DNA from 3 places in the Kurthia populi genome. Region 3 is predicted to be linked to each of the others. Evidence: riboswitches for the same ligand, from Rfam matches in the RefSeq annotation. Region 3 holds a riboswitch; each other region holds the start of a gene.
The links. Region 3 has a riboswitch for lysine ahead of ACFSY7_RS08880 (amino acid permease). Riboswitches for the same ligand answer to the same signal wherever they lie in the genome.
Positions count from the first base shown of each region.

Region 1: another riboswitch for lysine. It lies ahead of ACFSY7_RS04740 (transporter substrate-binding domain-containing protein); the one in region 3 lies ahead of ACFSY7_RS08880 (amino acid permease).
Region 2: another riboswitch for lysine. It lies ahead of ACFSY7_RS18085 (aspartate kinase); the one in region 3 lies ahead of ACFSY7_RS08880 (amino acid permease).

Region 1 is NZ_JBHUOR010000024.1:14,777-19,046, reverse strand. It holds gene ACFSY7_RS04750 (amino acid ABC transporter ATP-binding protein) at 1-628, opposite strand, end outside; gene ACFSY7_RS04745 (amino acid ABC transporter permease) at 641-1,426, opposite strand; gene ACFSY7_RS04740 (transporter substrate-binding domain-containing protein) at 1,449-2,288, opposite strand; lysine riboswitch at 2,402-2,589, opposite strand; gene ACFSY7_RS04735 (hypothetical protein) at 2,741-4,270, opposite strand, start outside.
Region 2 is NZ_JBHUOR010000139.1:20-4,289, forward strand. It holds gene ACFSY7_RS18085 (aspartate kinase) at 255-1,484, opposite strand; lysine riboswitch at 1,596-1,779, opposite strand; gene uvrC (excinuclease ABC subunit UvrC) at 1,836-3,608, opposite strand; gene trxA (thioredoxin) at 3,717-4,031, opposite strand; gene ACFSY7_RS18100 (electron transfer flavoprotein subunit alpha/FixB family protein) at 4,254-4,270, opposite strand, start outside.
Region 3 is NZ_JBHUOR010000042.1:50,586-54,855, forward strand. It holds gene ACFSY7_RS08870 (hypothetical protein) at 1-93, shown strand, start outside; gene ACFSY7_RS08875 (CynX/NimT family MFS transporter) at 891-2,096, opposite strand; lysine riboswitch at 2,277-2,455, shown strand; gene ACFSY7_RS08880 (amino acid permease) at 2,579-4,030, shown strand.

The DNA of each region.
Region 1 (4,270 bases), on a different contig from region 3:
AAACAATTCGATCTGAAATTTCGCGTGCAAATTCCATTTCATGCGTCACGATAATCATCGTTAATCCCGACTGTGCAAGCTCCTTCATGACACGTAACACTTCACCGACCATCTCTGGATCTAGCGCAGATGTTGGTTCATCAAATAAAAGTGCATCTGGTGACATCGATAACGCACGCGCAATTGCTACACGTTGCTTTTGACCACCTGATAGTTGGTGAGGACGCGCCTTCACATAGCGATCCATACCAACAACCTTCAAATAGTTCAACGCAATTTCTTCGGCCTCCGCTTTTGAACGCTTCAGAATTTTCTTTTGCCCTACAGTACAGTTATTTAAAACATCCCAGTTATTAAATAAATTGAACTGCTGGAATACCATGCCCATATGCTTACGGTAATCATTCAAATTTTTCTTTTGTAAAATATTTTCACCATGATAAATAATTTCGCCACCTGAAGGTATTTCAAGTAGATTAATACAGCGAAGTAATGTTGATTTACCAGAGCCTGATGAACCAATAACCGTTACGACTTCTCCTTTTTCAACAGAAAAGTTAATGTCCTTTAAAACTTCATGCGAACCAAAGGATTTTGATAGATGCTGAATATCAATAACGTTTCCCATACTCTCTCTCCTTTACTCGCGTGATTTCGGACGCATAATGCCCGCTTCATCAAGCATTTGATAATTGGCCTTGCCTTCTAAACGACGCTCGAAGAAACGAAGCACCTGTGTCGCTGTCAGTGTCATAATTAAATAAATAATACACGCGATGAAGAATGATTCGAAGTAACGGAAGTTCGCACCCGCAATCGTTTTTGTTTGGAAGAACAGCTCATTTACGGTAATGACATTTAATACCGACGTATCTTTAATATTCATAATATATTGATTACCCGTTGCCGGTAAGATATTACGCAGCACCTGTGGTAACACAACAGATGTCATCGTCGTCCAATGATTCATCCCCATTGCGCGTGCCGCTTCAAATTGTCCCCTATCGACACTAATAATGCCGCCTCGTACAATCTCCGCCATATAGGCACCTGTATTTAATGACACAATGACGACTGCAGCAAATGTCGCATTCATATCACCATTAAAGCCGAAATCCGTACCAATTGTTGCTTTAAGCCATTGCATGATAAGCGGTGTGCCGTAGAAAATAACCATGGCCTGTACAATCATCGGTGTACCACGGAAGAATTCCACATAGACACGTAATAAGCCATTTACAATCGCTAAAAATGTTTTTTGACCGCCCTTTTGTGCTTTCGGAGTTGTATTAATGACGCCAATAATCAAACCGATTAATGCGCCAATAAGTGTCCCGAGTGTTGAAATAACTAGGGTCATCCAAGCGCCTCGTAAAAGCATCGGCCAGTTATTCGTAATAATGGTTATAAACCAATCTAAACTCATCAATATTCCTCCTCACAAGCAACTATTTTGCTGCTGGTTGATTTGCAATTGCTTCATCCATTAGCTTCGTACGATCGTCTTCAGAGATTTCTTTTAACGCCTCGTTTACTTTTGCTTTTAAATCACTGCCTTGCTGTAAGCCAACCGCAATTGCTGTATCCTCTTTACTTGTTTTAAAGCCATCTGTAAATTCAACCATTGCAAAATTATCGTTTGCGGCTGCTGCAGATACACCTTCTGGACGCTCTGAAACATAACCATCAATTTTACCTGACTCTAGTGCTACACGCATTGCCGGAAAGTTATCCATGGCAGATTGCTTTTTCACACCATCAATTTGATCAATTACTGAATAATGGAATGTATTTAATTGTGCAGTGATTTTAGCACCGCTGAAATCTGCTAACGACGTAGCATTTTCATATTTACTGCCTTTTTTCACAACCATTACAAGGTTAGACGTGTAATACACATCTGAGAAATCAATTGTTTTTAAACGCTCTTTTGTTGGCGACATACCTGCTACAATCGCATCAATCTTACCTGAAGTTAATGCGGGAACAAGTCCATCCCATTCTGTTTTCACAATAACTAATTCCTTACCTAATTTATCTGCTACCTTTTGTGCGATTGCAACATCGTACCCACCCGCATACTCAGAACCATCTTTAATTTTCACGGCGCCATTTGAATCGTCCTGTTGTGTCCAGTTAAATGGTGGATAACCTGCCTCCATCCCTACTGTAAATGTATCCTTTGAATCACCAGAAGATTCTGACTTATCAGAATCTGAAGCGCCACATCCTGCTAACGCAAGAACGAGTACAAGCATTAAACCTACTAACCATCCTGTTTTCTTCATCCTACTCTCTCCTTTTTTGTCATTAATTAGTTATTGGGACTAAACAAAAAAGGACCTGAGGTAAACTCAGGCCCCTAAATTATCTTTAGTCCCAGAATCCTCACAACATTCCAAATTGAGATAGCACAACTCACTTAAGGTGGAAACTCAAGCGAGACAGTCCTGCAATTGTTCACTGCAGACCCAGCACATGATGTTGAGAAATCGTCATGCACTTCGGCGATAATCCCTCATCAATCGTTTCATAACTCTTCTCTAGCTCATCGATTGTATCTTGACTTATCGCGCCTCTACCTCACGAAGCTGTGAGGCATTTATTCTAATTTATGAGACTAAATATACAGGAATGTTGTTTTTATGTCAATATAATTTGTCATAATATTTTTATTTTTCTAAACAATTTCGGTATTTACGACTAAATCATGCACATAAATGACTTCATTCCTTCGTATTTAATCAATCTTTATTTCTTTTTCAATAACATTTCCATAACGGATATAGATCGTATCTTTTTCATTGATTTGCCATTTATTGAGCGCATAGTCTGTAGCATTGTCTGCTGTTACTGTTAGAACCGGTCTATCCCCTGTTGAAAATTTGCCATTTTCATCATAGTCCAAATACAAATCACCTGCTTGAACGGTATTTTCATATTCCTCTGCATCTGCCCATTCACGCGCTTTTTGAGTCATTCGAACCGTCGCATTACTATTTTGAGATAGTGTAAAGCGTTCCACTTTTGGATCTTTCCCGGCTTCCTCTGACGTATAAAGTACATCCTTATAGCCGATTGTTGCCGGAGCTGTTAATGTGGGTACATCTTTTGTATCAATGCTTGTAATTGCCGGTCTCGTTGCCGGGCTATAAATTGTTCGCGTACGAGTTAATTTATCATTTTTATCGTAAATATAAACCGTTGTATAGCCATTTCGTAAAAATGTCACTGGTGCATATTTAATACGTCCAATCGTATACTCACCAGTTGTCTCACCATCAATCGATAGCATCGCTGGATTATAGCGTACTTTATAGCCACTAACATCTGCTTTTGGTACCTCACCCGCGTATTTTCCATTCACATCTTCATAGTGCCATGTTAAATCATTTAAATTATTAAAGTCGATTTCCCCCTTTGCTGGAAGCTTACTCGTCGTCAGCGCGGTCTGTGCAAGTGTTTTTCCGCTCGCATTTTTATAATAAATCGTTCCTTTTTGACCAGCAGTTGTTGGTGTTAATGACGTATACACCTCAGCACTTGTAAATGTTTTTATCGGTGCGTAGCGGAATGGAATTGTCTTTGGATACTGAATGGTCGATTTATTTGCAGCCTTGTAATAAGGGTCTCCGTATTGGTCTTTTTGTGTTGCACGAAGCCCCGGAACAGCGAGTGGATTAATATCCTTCTCTATATAGGCCTTATACGTTTTCGGTGCCGTAATCGTTGTTAGCTTCCGCTTACTATCCACCACATTCACTGTAAAGGATTGCGTATAATTCCCAGCCTTCACTGTAATTTTTGCTTTCCCTGCTTTTTTCGCTACTAAATGTGGTGCAATAATAGGCAGTGAATCTTCACTACTAGCGTCCTGTAGATCCTCGTCACGGAATGAAATAACAGACGTATCCGAGCTTGTATAGGTTAGATTTGCACCATTCACACGGAACCCTGGATTAGCAAACTGTGCAGTAGAGACATAGCCTAATTCACCGACAACTAATGTTTTAGTTGGTGTCATTTGATAGTTGTAGTAATCTTGTCGAACTTTTAGATAAATTTCATCTGTTGCTACTTCCTCCTTTGGATTGTAAGCAGTAAAACGAATTTTCGTATCTAGCTCGCGCTTCTTACCATTCTTCTCGACACTTACATGAAGTGGGTACACCCCTTTGTTCGTCGTAGCAAGTTCCCCTGTTGTCGAGGTGGCACCTTCCGTAAAGATTGCTTGCTGTGCTGTAAATTTTATATCATAGCCCGCTTCTTT
Region 2 (4,270 bases), on a different contig from region 3:
GAACTTTAATTATACAGGCTCATATTGAATGGGTCTTTTTTTATTTATTTTGAGTGGTGCACTTAATATTACAATTCGTCTTATAATAAAATGACTGATTTATGAAAATAATCGTTTATTATCGATGCCTTTCATGTCATTTCATTTTTAAATAGAAGAAACTCAAAATTTTTAGAGATTTCTGTTCAATTTCCACTTAGATAACTGGACATTTGCCTACACAAAAGACTACTCTTTTTTTATTTCTTTTCCGTTTAAACTTCTACTGAAACTTTACTTAATTCAAATTCCTCATGTAGAGCATTGGCTGCTTTTAACATATCTTCATGCGCTACTACGACCGACACTTTGATTTCAGATGTACTAACCATCTTCACACCGATGCCTTCGCGGTATAGACGGTCAAACATCGCCGCCGCAACTCCTGGATTAGAGGCCATACCTGAGCCAACAATCGATACTTTTGCTAATTGACTCTCATGCTCGATATGGTCATAGCCTAATGTACTTTTATGTGCTGCTAAAACGGCTAATGTCTCTTGTAACTGTGATTCTTTAACAGAGAATGACACCGTTGGACTGCCTTGTGCGACAAGCGCCTGTACAATAATATCAACATTGATATGATTTTTAGCTAATGTTGTAAAAATATTGGCAAGTGAGCCAGTATAGCTTTCATTATAATAAACGGTCATACGCACGATTTGCTCTTCAAAGGCAACTCCGCGCACTACTAGATTTTTTTCCACTATAACTTCCTCCTTCAAAATCGTTCCCTCAACTTCTTCATAACTCGAGCGAACGGTCATCGGCATACGATGATTTTTAGCGACCTCCACGCTACGTGGATGAAGCACACCCGCGCCTAAACGTGCGAGTTCAAGCATTTCATCATAAGACATCTCCTGTAGCTTACGCGCGCCTTTAATATAGCGTGGGTCACTTGTATACACGCCGTCCACATCGGTGTAAATATCACAGCGTTCTGCGCCAAGAGCTGCCGCAAGTGCCACAGCTGTCGTATCTGAGCCACCTCGACCGAGCGTCGTAATATTCCCTTGTGCATCAATGCCTTGGAAACCCGCTACAACGGCAATTTTATGCTCATTTAATGCTTGCTGAATCATTTTTGCTTGAATGTTTTCAATACGTGCATTGCTCGGTACTTGCTCCGTCACAATGCCCGCTTGCCACCCTGTAAAAGACTGTGCTTCAATGCCTAAAGATTGAAGCGCCATCGATAATAATGAAATTGTCACCTGCTCACCTGTTGTTAGCAGAACATCCATTTCACGTTTTGAAGGAGTCGTTGCTATCTCATTTGCCATTGCGACAAGTTGATCGGTCGTTTTCCCCATTGCAGATACAACAGCCACAATGCTATGCCCTTTTTTATATTCCTTTTGAATTCGCTGTGCTACGTGCTGAATTCGTTCTGTTGTCGCTACCGAAGTACCGCCAAATTTTACAACTAAAGTACTCAAATTTATTCGCTCCCCACATATTGTCTATGTCAGGCAGTCAACATGAATCGAAAAAAGGCCGACCTAAATTTTAGGCCGACCTTCGCATGTACGTTCATCGTTCGAACATTCATGTGTGATAGCCCTCCAGAACCATTGCTGATTCTGACAATTCCACATTTCTTAAATGTAGAACCAACAGTTAGAAAGAATAGATTTCCTAACCATTTCGGCGGCCTCCCCTTTCAACACTCCTCACCGGTTCTATCCAACCTAAGAATGTTTACTATTAGAGTTCCGCGCCTCTATCATCACTAATCTAGTGATTTCATTTGGTGCTTTAACATTATCACAATATTTGGAAAAGGACAATTATTTTTTTGAAAAATACGCAATTACGGTATTACTTAATGATTTAGGTAGTCCAGCTTCTACTAATTGTGCCTCATCTGCTTCTTTAATTTTCTTAATCGAGCCGAAATGACGCAGTAGTTGCTGCTTTCGCTTTGGACCAACGCCTGGTATCTCATCTAATACCGACGTAATGGCATTTTTTTGGTGCAACTGACGATGGAACGTAATCGCAAAGCGGTGCACTTCATCTTGTATACGCTGTAATAAATAAAAGGCCTCACTATTATGCTTGAGTGGCACAAGCTCCGGTGGCATACCGTATAGCAGCTGCTTCGTACGGTGCTTATCATCCTTTGCCAGACCAACAATCGGAATATCGAGCCCTAGCTCATCCTCTAGCACCTCGCGCACGACCTCCATTTGCCCTTTACCGCCATCTGTGACGATTAAATCAGGCCAAGGCTGGTCATCACGTAACATCCGTGTATAACGACGACGTACGACCTCACGCATCGCTCCGTAATCATCATGCGCCTCTGCCTGCTGAATTTTAAATTTACGATAATCCTTTTTACTCGGCTTACCGTCAACGAATACAACCATTGCAGAGACGGTATCGGCACCAAAAATATGTGAGTTATCAAAGGCTTCGATGCGCAGCGGTGTAACGATTTGTAATGCATCCCCTAGTTCCTCACAGGCTCCAATCGTGCGCTCCTCTTGACGCTCAATCAGCTTAAATTTCTCATCAATCGAGTTTTGCGCATTTTGCGTCGCAAGCTCTAGCAATTCTTTTTTCTTACCCTTTTGTGGCTGTAGTACAGTAGCATGCAGCGCCTCTTCTAGCATCTTCGCATCAATTTGTTGTGGGACGAGTATTTCCTTCGGTAGCAAATGCCCTTTTTCATAAAAGCGCGCCACAAATGTTAAGAATTCTTCTTCCGGCTCTCCGTAGGACGGGAACATCGATACTTCACGCTCGATTAGCTTGCCTTGACGTACAAAAAAGACCTGTACACAAATCCAGCCCTTATCGACCGCATAACCAAAAATATCGCGATCTGTGAAGTCATTAATAATAATTTTTTGATGTTCTACAACTTTTTCGATATGCGCAATTTGGTCTCGAAATTCCTTTGCTCGCTCAAAATCAAGCTGCTCAGAGGCTTCATACATTTTCTTCGTTAATTCTTTTTTGACATCATCCTGCCCACCCTTTAAAAAGCGTGAAATTTCCTGCTTCATGTCATCATAGGTTTCCTTAGGAATGTCTTTGACACAAGGCGCAAGACACTGGCCGATATGATAATAGAGACAAACGCGATTTGGCATCGGATCACATTTGCGTAATGGATATAAACGATCTAGTAGCTTCTTCGTTTCAGCAGCGGCATAGCCGTTTGGATAAGGACCAAAGTATTTTGCGCGGTCCTTTTTCACCTTACGCGTAATCATTAGGCGTGGGTAGCGTTCATTTGTTATTTTCAAATAAGGATATGTTTTATCATCCTTCAGCATAATATTATATTTTGGGTCATGTAATTTAATTAGATTAAGCTCTAGTAAAAAGGCTTCCATATCCGAGGATGTCATAATGTATTCAAAATCGACAATTTCACTAACTAAGCGCTCCGTTTTCGCATTATGTGAACCGGTAAAATACGAGCGCACACGATTTTTTAAAACTTTCGCTTTCCCTACATAAATAATCGTTCCTTGTCGGTCCTTCATTAAGTAGCAACCCGGCTTATCCGGTAAGATAGCGAGCTTTTGTTTTAATAAGTCATTCAATGACGTTCCCCCCTCATATACTCATTATACAAAATCGAACAGGCGTTCACAAAAAAAGAGCGCTTATGCCGTAGCACAAGCGCTCTTCTTTCTATATGTTGTTGCGTATTAAGCGTGTTTTGATACGAATTCAGCTAAAGCTTCTTTTGGTTGGTAACCAACAACTTTATCTACTAATTCGCCATCTTTGAATAATACAAGTGTAGGAATTGACATAATACCGAATTCAGCAGCTGTTTGTTGGTTTTGGTCAACATCTACTTTTACGATTTCTGCTTGTCCTTCGATTTCAGGTGCTAGTTCTTCAAGAACTGGCGCGATCATTTTACATGGTCCACACCAAGTTGCCCAGAAATCTACTAATACTAAACCTTTTTCAATATCGCCATGGAATGACGCGTCTGTTGCATGTTTAATTGCCATAATTATATAGCCTCCTTAGTTCTCATTACCGAAAGTTTAGCACATTTCAAGGGTGCCTGCGACTTTTTTGCTTGATATAAAGATATATCCGCATAATCTAGCGAATGAATCTTCCGGTATCTCTTTTATCCAATGCGGATTTCCTATAAAGTCGTCTCTTTCATATCTTTTTTAATATAAAACGGGGAACCACATTGCTGTGATTCCCCAGTGTTTTTAAAATTACGCGTTCACTTGAA
Region 3 (4,270 bases):
TGGGAGCAGCCGAACTCGATTTATCGTCTGAAGCCATCCTACTACATGGTACAGGATGCCTTTATGAAAAATGAACAAGCCTTTGTGAAATAACGAAATGAGGCTTTGACATACGTGTAAAAATCACCTCTCATAGGAGCATAAGAAAAACCGGAATCGCGCGGTGGCGCGGTTCCGGTTTTTCATTGCGAACGCTAAAAAAAGAACATGACGTGTTTTGCCCCAGTCTCATTTTTTTATGCACTGTCAGAAATCATTGATTGCTTCAAGGAGCGGGTTTTGGCTACGACATATTTCTAAATAAGTGCCAAACTACGTCTATTTTCGTACGTAAAAAGAGAGTTTTAATAAGCATCATGCAGAAAGCTGTCAACGAAAATTTTTATTTGCGATTTTTTCATAGATGTTTATTATTTTTAAGATATGAAAAAGGCCCGTTTTCGGTTGTTTTCGGCAAAAACAGGTGCTTTCAGGCTCTCCGAGGGTTGTTTTTGCACGAAAACTCGGATTTGATCAGTCTAGCATGTCATTTATTGAAACAAATCAAAAATGCGCCATGCAGCACGTTTTTTCTAAGTGAAAGAGAACCGTTAGAGGCCGAAAATAGACCCGAACTCGTGAAAAATGGGCTGAAAACGACCCTTCTTTGTCCGGTTTTGATAAGATGCTGTACAAAGTTATTGTACGTATCAACCGAAAAAAACATAATTATTTGATATGAAATGCTATTTGGACAAATGATTAGCGTTTCACTAGGTTCATAGACATAGCGCTGACACTTATTAAAAAATAAGTCGTATGCAAAAGACGCTTTCTAGCAGGATGTGGCTTTTTAAATAAATGATTCGAAATAAAAAATGGTGTGACATTTAAACGTCACACCGCATGTATTAATCATTTGTTACATACCGATCTTTCGCGCTCGCATAGGAGAAGAAGAATAAAATAATCGCAACGGCTAAGTAAACAAAGTTCGCGCTATGGAAGCCGCCAGCGTAATCATGTACGAAGCCGTATAATACCGGACCGGTTGCGGCTAATAAATAACCGATGGATTGCCCAAAGCCTGATAGCTCCGCTGCCTCGTAAGCGTTACGTGCACGAACAGAGAAGAACATCATACAAATACCAAACGATGCACCACCCGCAAGCCCTAGAAAAATCATCCACAACCATGTGAGGCTCGTCCATTCAAGTAAGAGACCACCAAAACCGATTAAATAAAACAGTGAAAACATCGCAACAAGTGGGCGCTGGTCGCGTGTACGGCCCGCTAAAATGGGAATAATAAAGGTCATCGGAATTTGTGAAAATTGTAGTACAGAGAACATTGCACCCGATGCACTCGCACTCATTCCTTGCTCGGTAAGCATTGCCGGAACCCATGCGACGGTCGTATAAAATAAAAATGACTGAAAGCCCATCGCGAAGGTCAAAGCCCATGTCAGGGGATATTGCCAAATTTTCTTTTTCGGTGGCTTACCTGAAAGATTGGCTGCATTTACATGATCCGTCTTTTTCGTTTGTGGTAGCCACACGATAATCGCAATAATGATAAAAACAAGCCAAATGGATAGCGTGCCTTGCCAGCCAAGTGCTGTGGTTGCGATTGGATAGCTTACACCTGCTGCTAGACTTGCTGTTACATTCATCGAAACGGTAAAAATGGCTGTCAGTAGCCCGATTTGAAGCGGGAAGCGAAGCTTAATGATGCTTGGCATCAATACATTACTAAATGCAATACCGATACCGATTAGCACTGTGCCGATGTAGAGCATCGTGCTACTGCCAAGCGAGCGTAAAATAACACCGATTGCTAAAATGAACATCGCAATAAATAAAGTGCGCTCGATGCCAATTCGGCGAGATACCTTTGGAACGATTGGTGAGACGACGGCAAATGCTAGAAGCGGAATCGTCGTAATGAAGCCTGCTATAACATTTGAAATATGTAGGTTATCACGTAAAATTTCGACAATTGGGCCGACTGATGTTATCGGGGAGCGCATCGTAAAGGAAATACAAACGATGCCTAGTACGAATAACCAGGTCGCCTTCGTCCATTTGCGTGAAGTTTCAAAATGTGATTGTTCCATATTCCTCCTCCTATTCCTGAATTGAACTAAGCGTAACAGGTTCGACAAGTAAAGTATAGAAACAAATTATTAGAGGATTACATAAGTTTTAATGTCAATTAAGTCTTGAAGTGAATTGTGTTTTATATTAGAATGAAACGAGTATTAAAAAGAATATTGCAATGCCTCATCCAGCAAAAAAGGTGAGGTAGAGGTCGCGAACGTTATTAGTATCATTTTCGAGATGAGAAAGCATTACTGACAAAATGAGAAAGGAACGTTTGCCGAAGTATTTCAAATGCTTTTATCATTTGAATGCTGGGGCTGTCGCTTAATAGGTGCAGAACTGTCACGTAACAACGTGTTGAGCTATCTTTAATCTAAGTTTGGTGGGACTACTGTATACATACAACCCATTTTAGAGAAAGTTCTAGAATGGGTTTTTTTATTCAGAAAAACCACTGTTAGACCTTGATACGCAATAGGAAAAGAGGAAATTTTTTATGAGCAACAATACAGAACAGCTCGAGTTGAGCCGTGGTCTTAAATCGCGCCATATCACGATGATTTCGCTTGGTGGTACGATTGGGACAGGTTTATTACTAGCAAGTGGGAACTCGATTGCACAGGCAGGTCCTGGTGGCGCACTTTTAGCTTATGCCTTAATTGGTGTGATGGTGTACTTCTTAATGACCGGTCTTGGTGAAATGTCGGCTTACATGCCAGTATCATCTACGAGCACATACGCAACACGTTTTATTGATCCATCACTTGGATTCGCATTAGGTTGGAACTATTGGTATAACTGGGCAGTAACAATCGCGGCAGAAGTAGCGGCCGTAGCACTTGTTATGAAATATTGGTTCCCAGATACACCTTCATATATTTGGAGTGCTGCATTCCTTATTATTATTTTCTTACTGAACTATTTATCAGTAAACACATTTGGTGAAAGTGAATATTGGTTTGCGTTTATTAAAGTCGCAACGATCATCATTTTCTTAATCGTATCATTCTTAATGATCTTTGGTATTATCGGTGGGAAAGCGCCGGTTGGCTTCACAAACTTCTTTGAAGGTGACGGTCCATTCCACGGTGGTTTCTTCGCAATACTAGGTATTTTCCTAGCAGCAGGGTTCTCATTCCAAGGGACAGAATTACTTGGTGCGACTGCTGGTGAAGCAAAAGATCCTGAAAAAACAATTCCAAAAGCCGTGAAATCTATTTTCTGGCGTATTTTATTATTCTATATTCTAGCGTTATTCGCGATTGGTTTATTATTACCTTACACAGACCCTCGCTTAGTGAATACTGATGACAATGTAGCGATTAGCCCATTCACATTAGTATTTGAAAATGCGGGTATTGCGTTTGCGGCAACATTAATGAATGCGGTTGTGTTAACAGCGATTTTATCAGCAGGTAACTCTGGCTTATACGCATCATCACGTACATTATGGCAGTTAGCAAAAGACGGCTTAGCGCCAAAAATCTTCTTAAAATTAAACCGTAAAGGCGTGCCAGTAGCTGCATTAGTATTAACGGTATTAGTAGCCTGCCTAGCGTTCCTAACATCATTCTTCGGCACAGGTGAAGTATATATGTGGTTATTATCTTCATCTGGTATGTGTGGCTTTATCGCTTGGATTGGGATGGCCGCAAGTCATTACCGCTTCCGTCGCGCATATATCGCACAAGGAAAAGATTTAAATGATTTACCATATCGTTCTGGCTGGTACCCATTTGGTCCGATTTTCGCCTTTATTTTATGTGCGATTATTTTAGTCGGCCAAGTTCAAGACTTTATGGGTGGCGACATCGACTGGGTAGGAATGACGGTTTCATACATTAGTGTACCGATTTTCTTACTATTATGGATTGGCTATAAAGTGAAACACAAAACAAAAGTATACAAACTACAAGATGTTGATTTAGAAACGGATCATCGTCAGTAGCTAAAAAAAAGAGTCGCATTGCGGCTCTTTTTTTGTTCGTAAAACGATATAAAACGAAAAACTTTTCATATCATAAAATTGACGTTATATACAAAAATGAGAAAAATGTTCGTGAAACAGCTAAAAAAACGTGCATGAGCAAAAGAATGTTAAGAAATTAGTTTATTTTCATAATATTCAAAATAAATAAAATTCTTAAACGTGTATTGATTTTAAGAAGTAGAGTGATATACTTTGTAC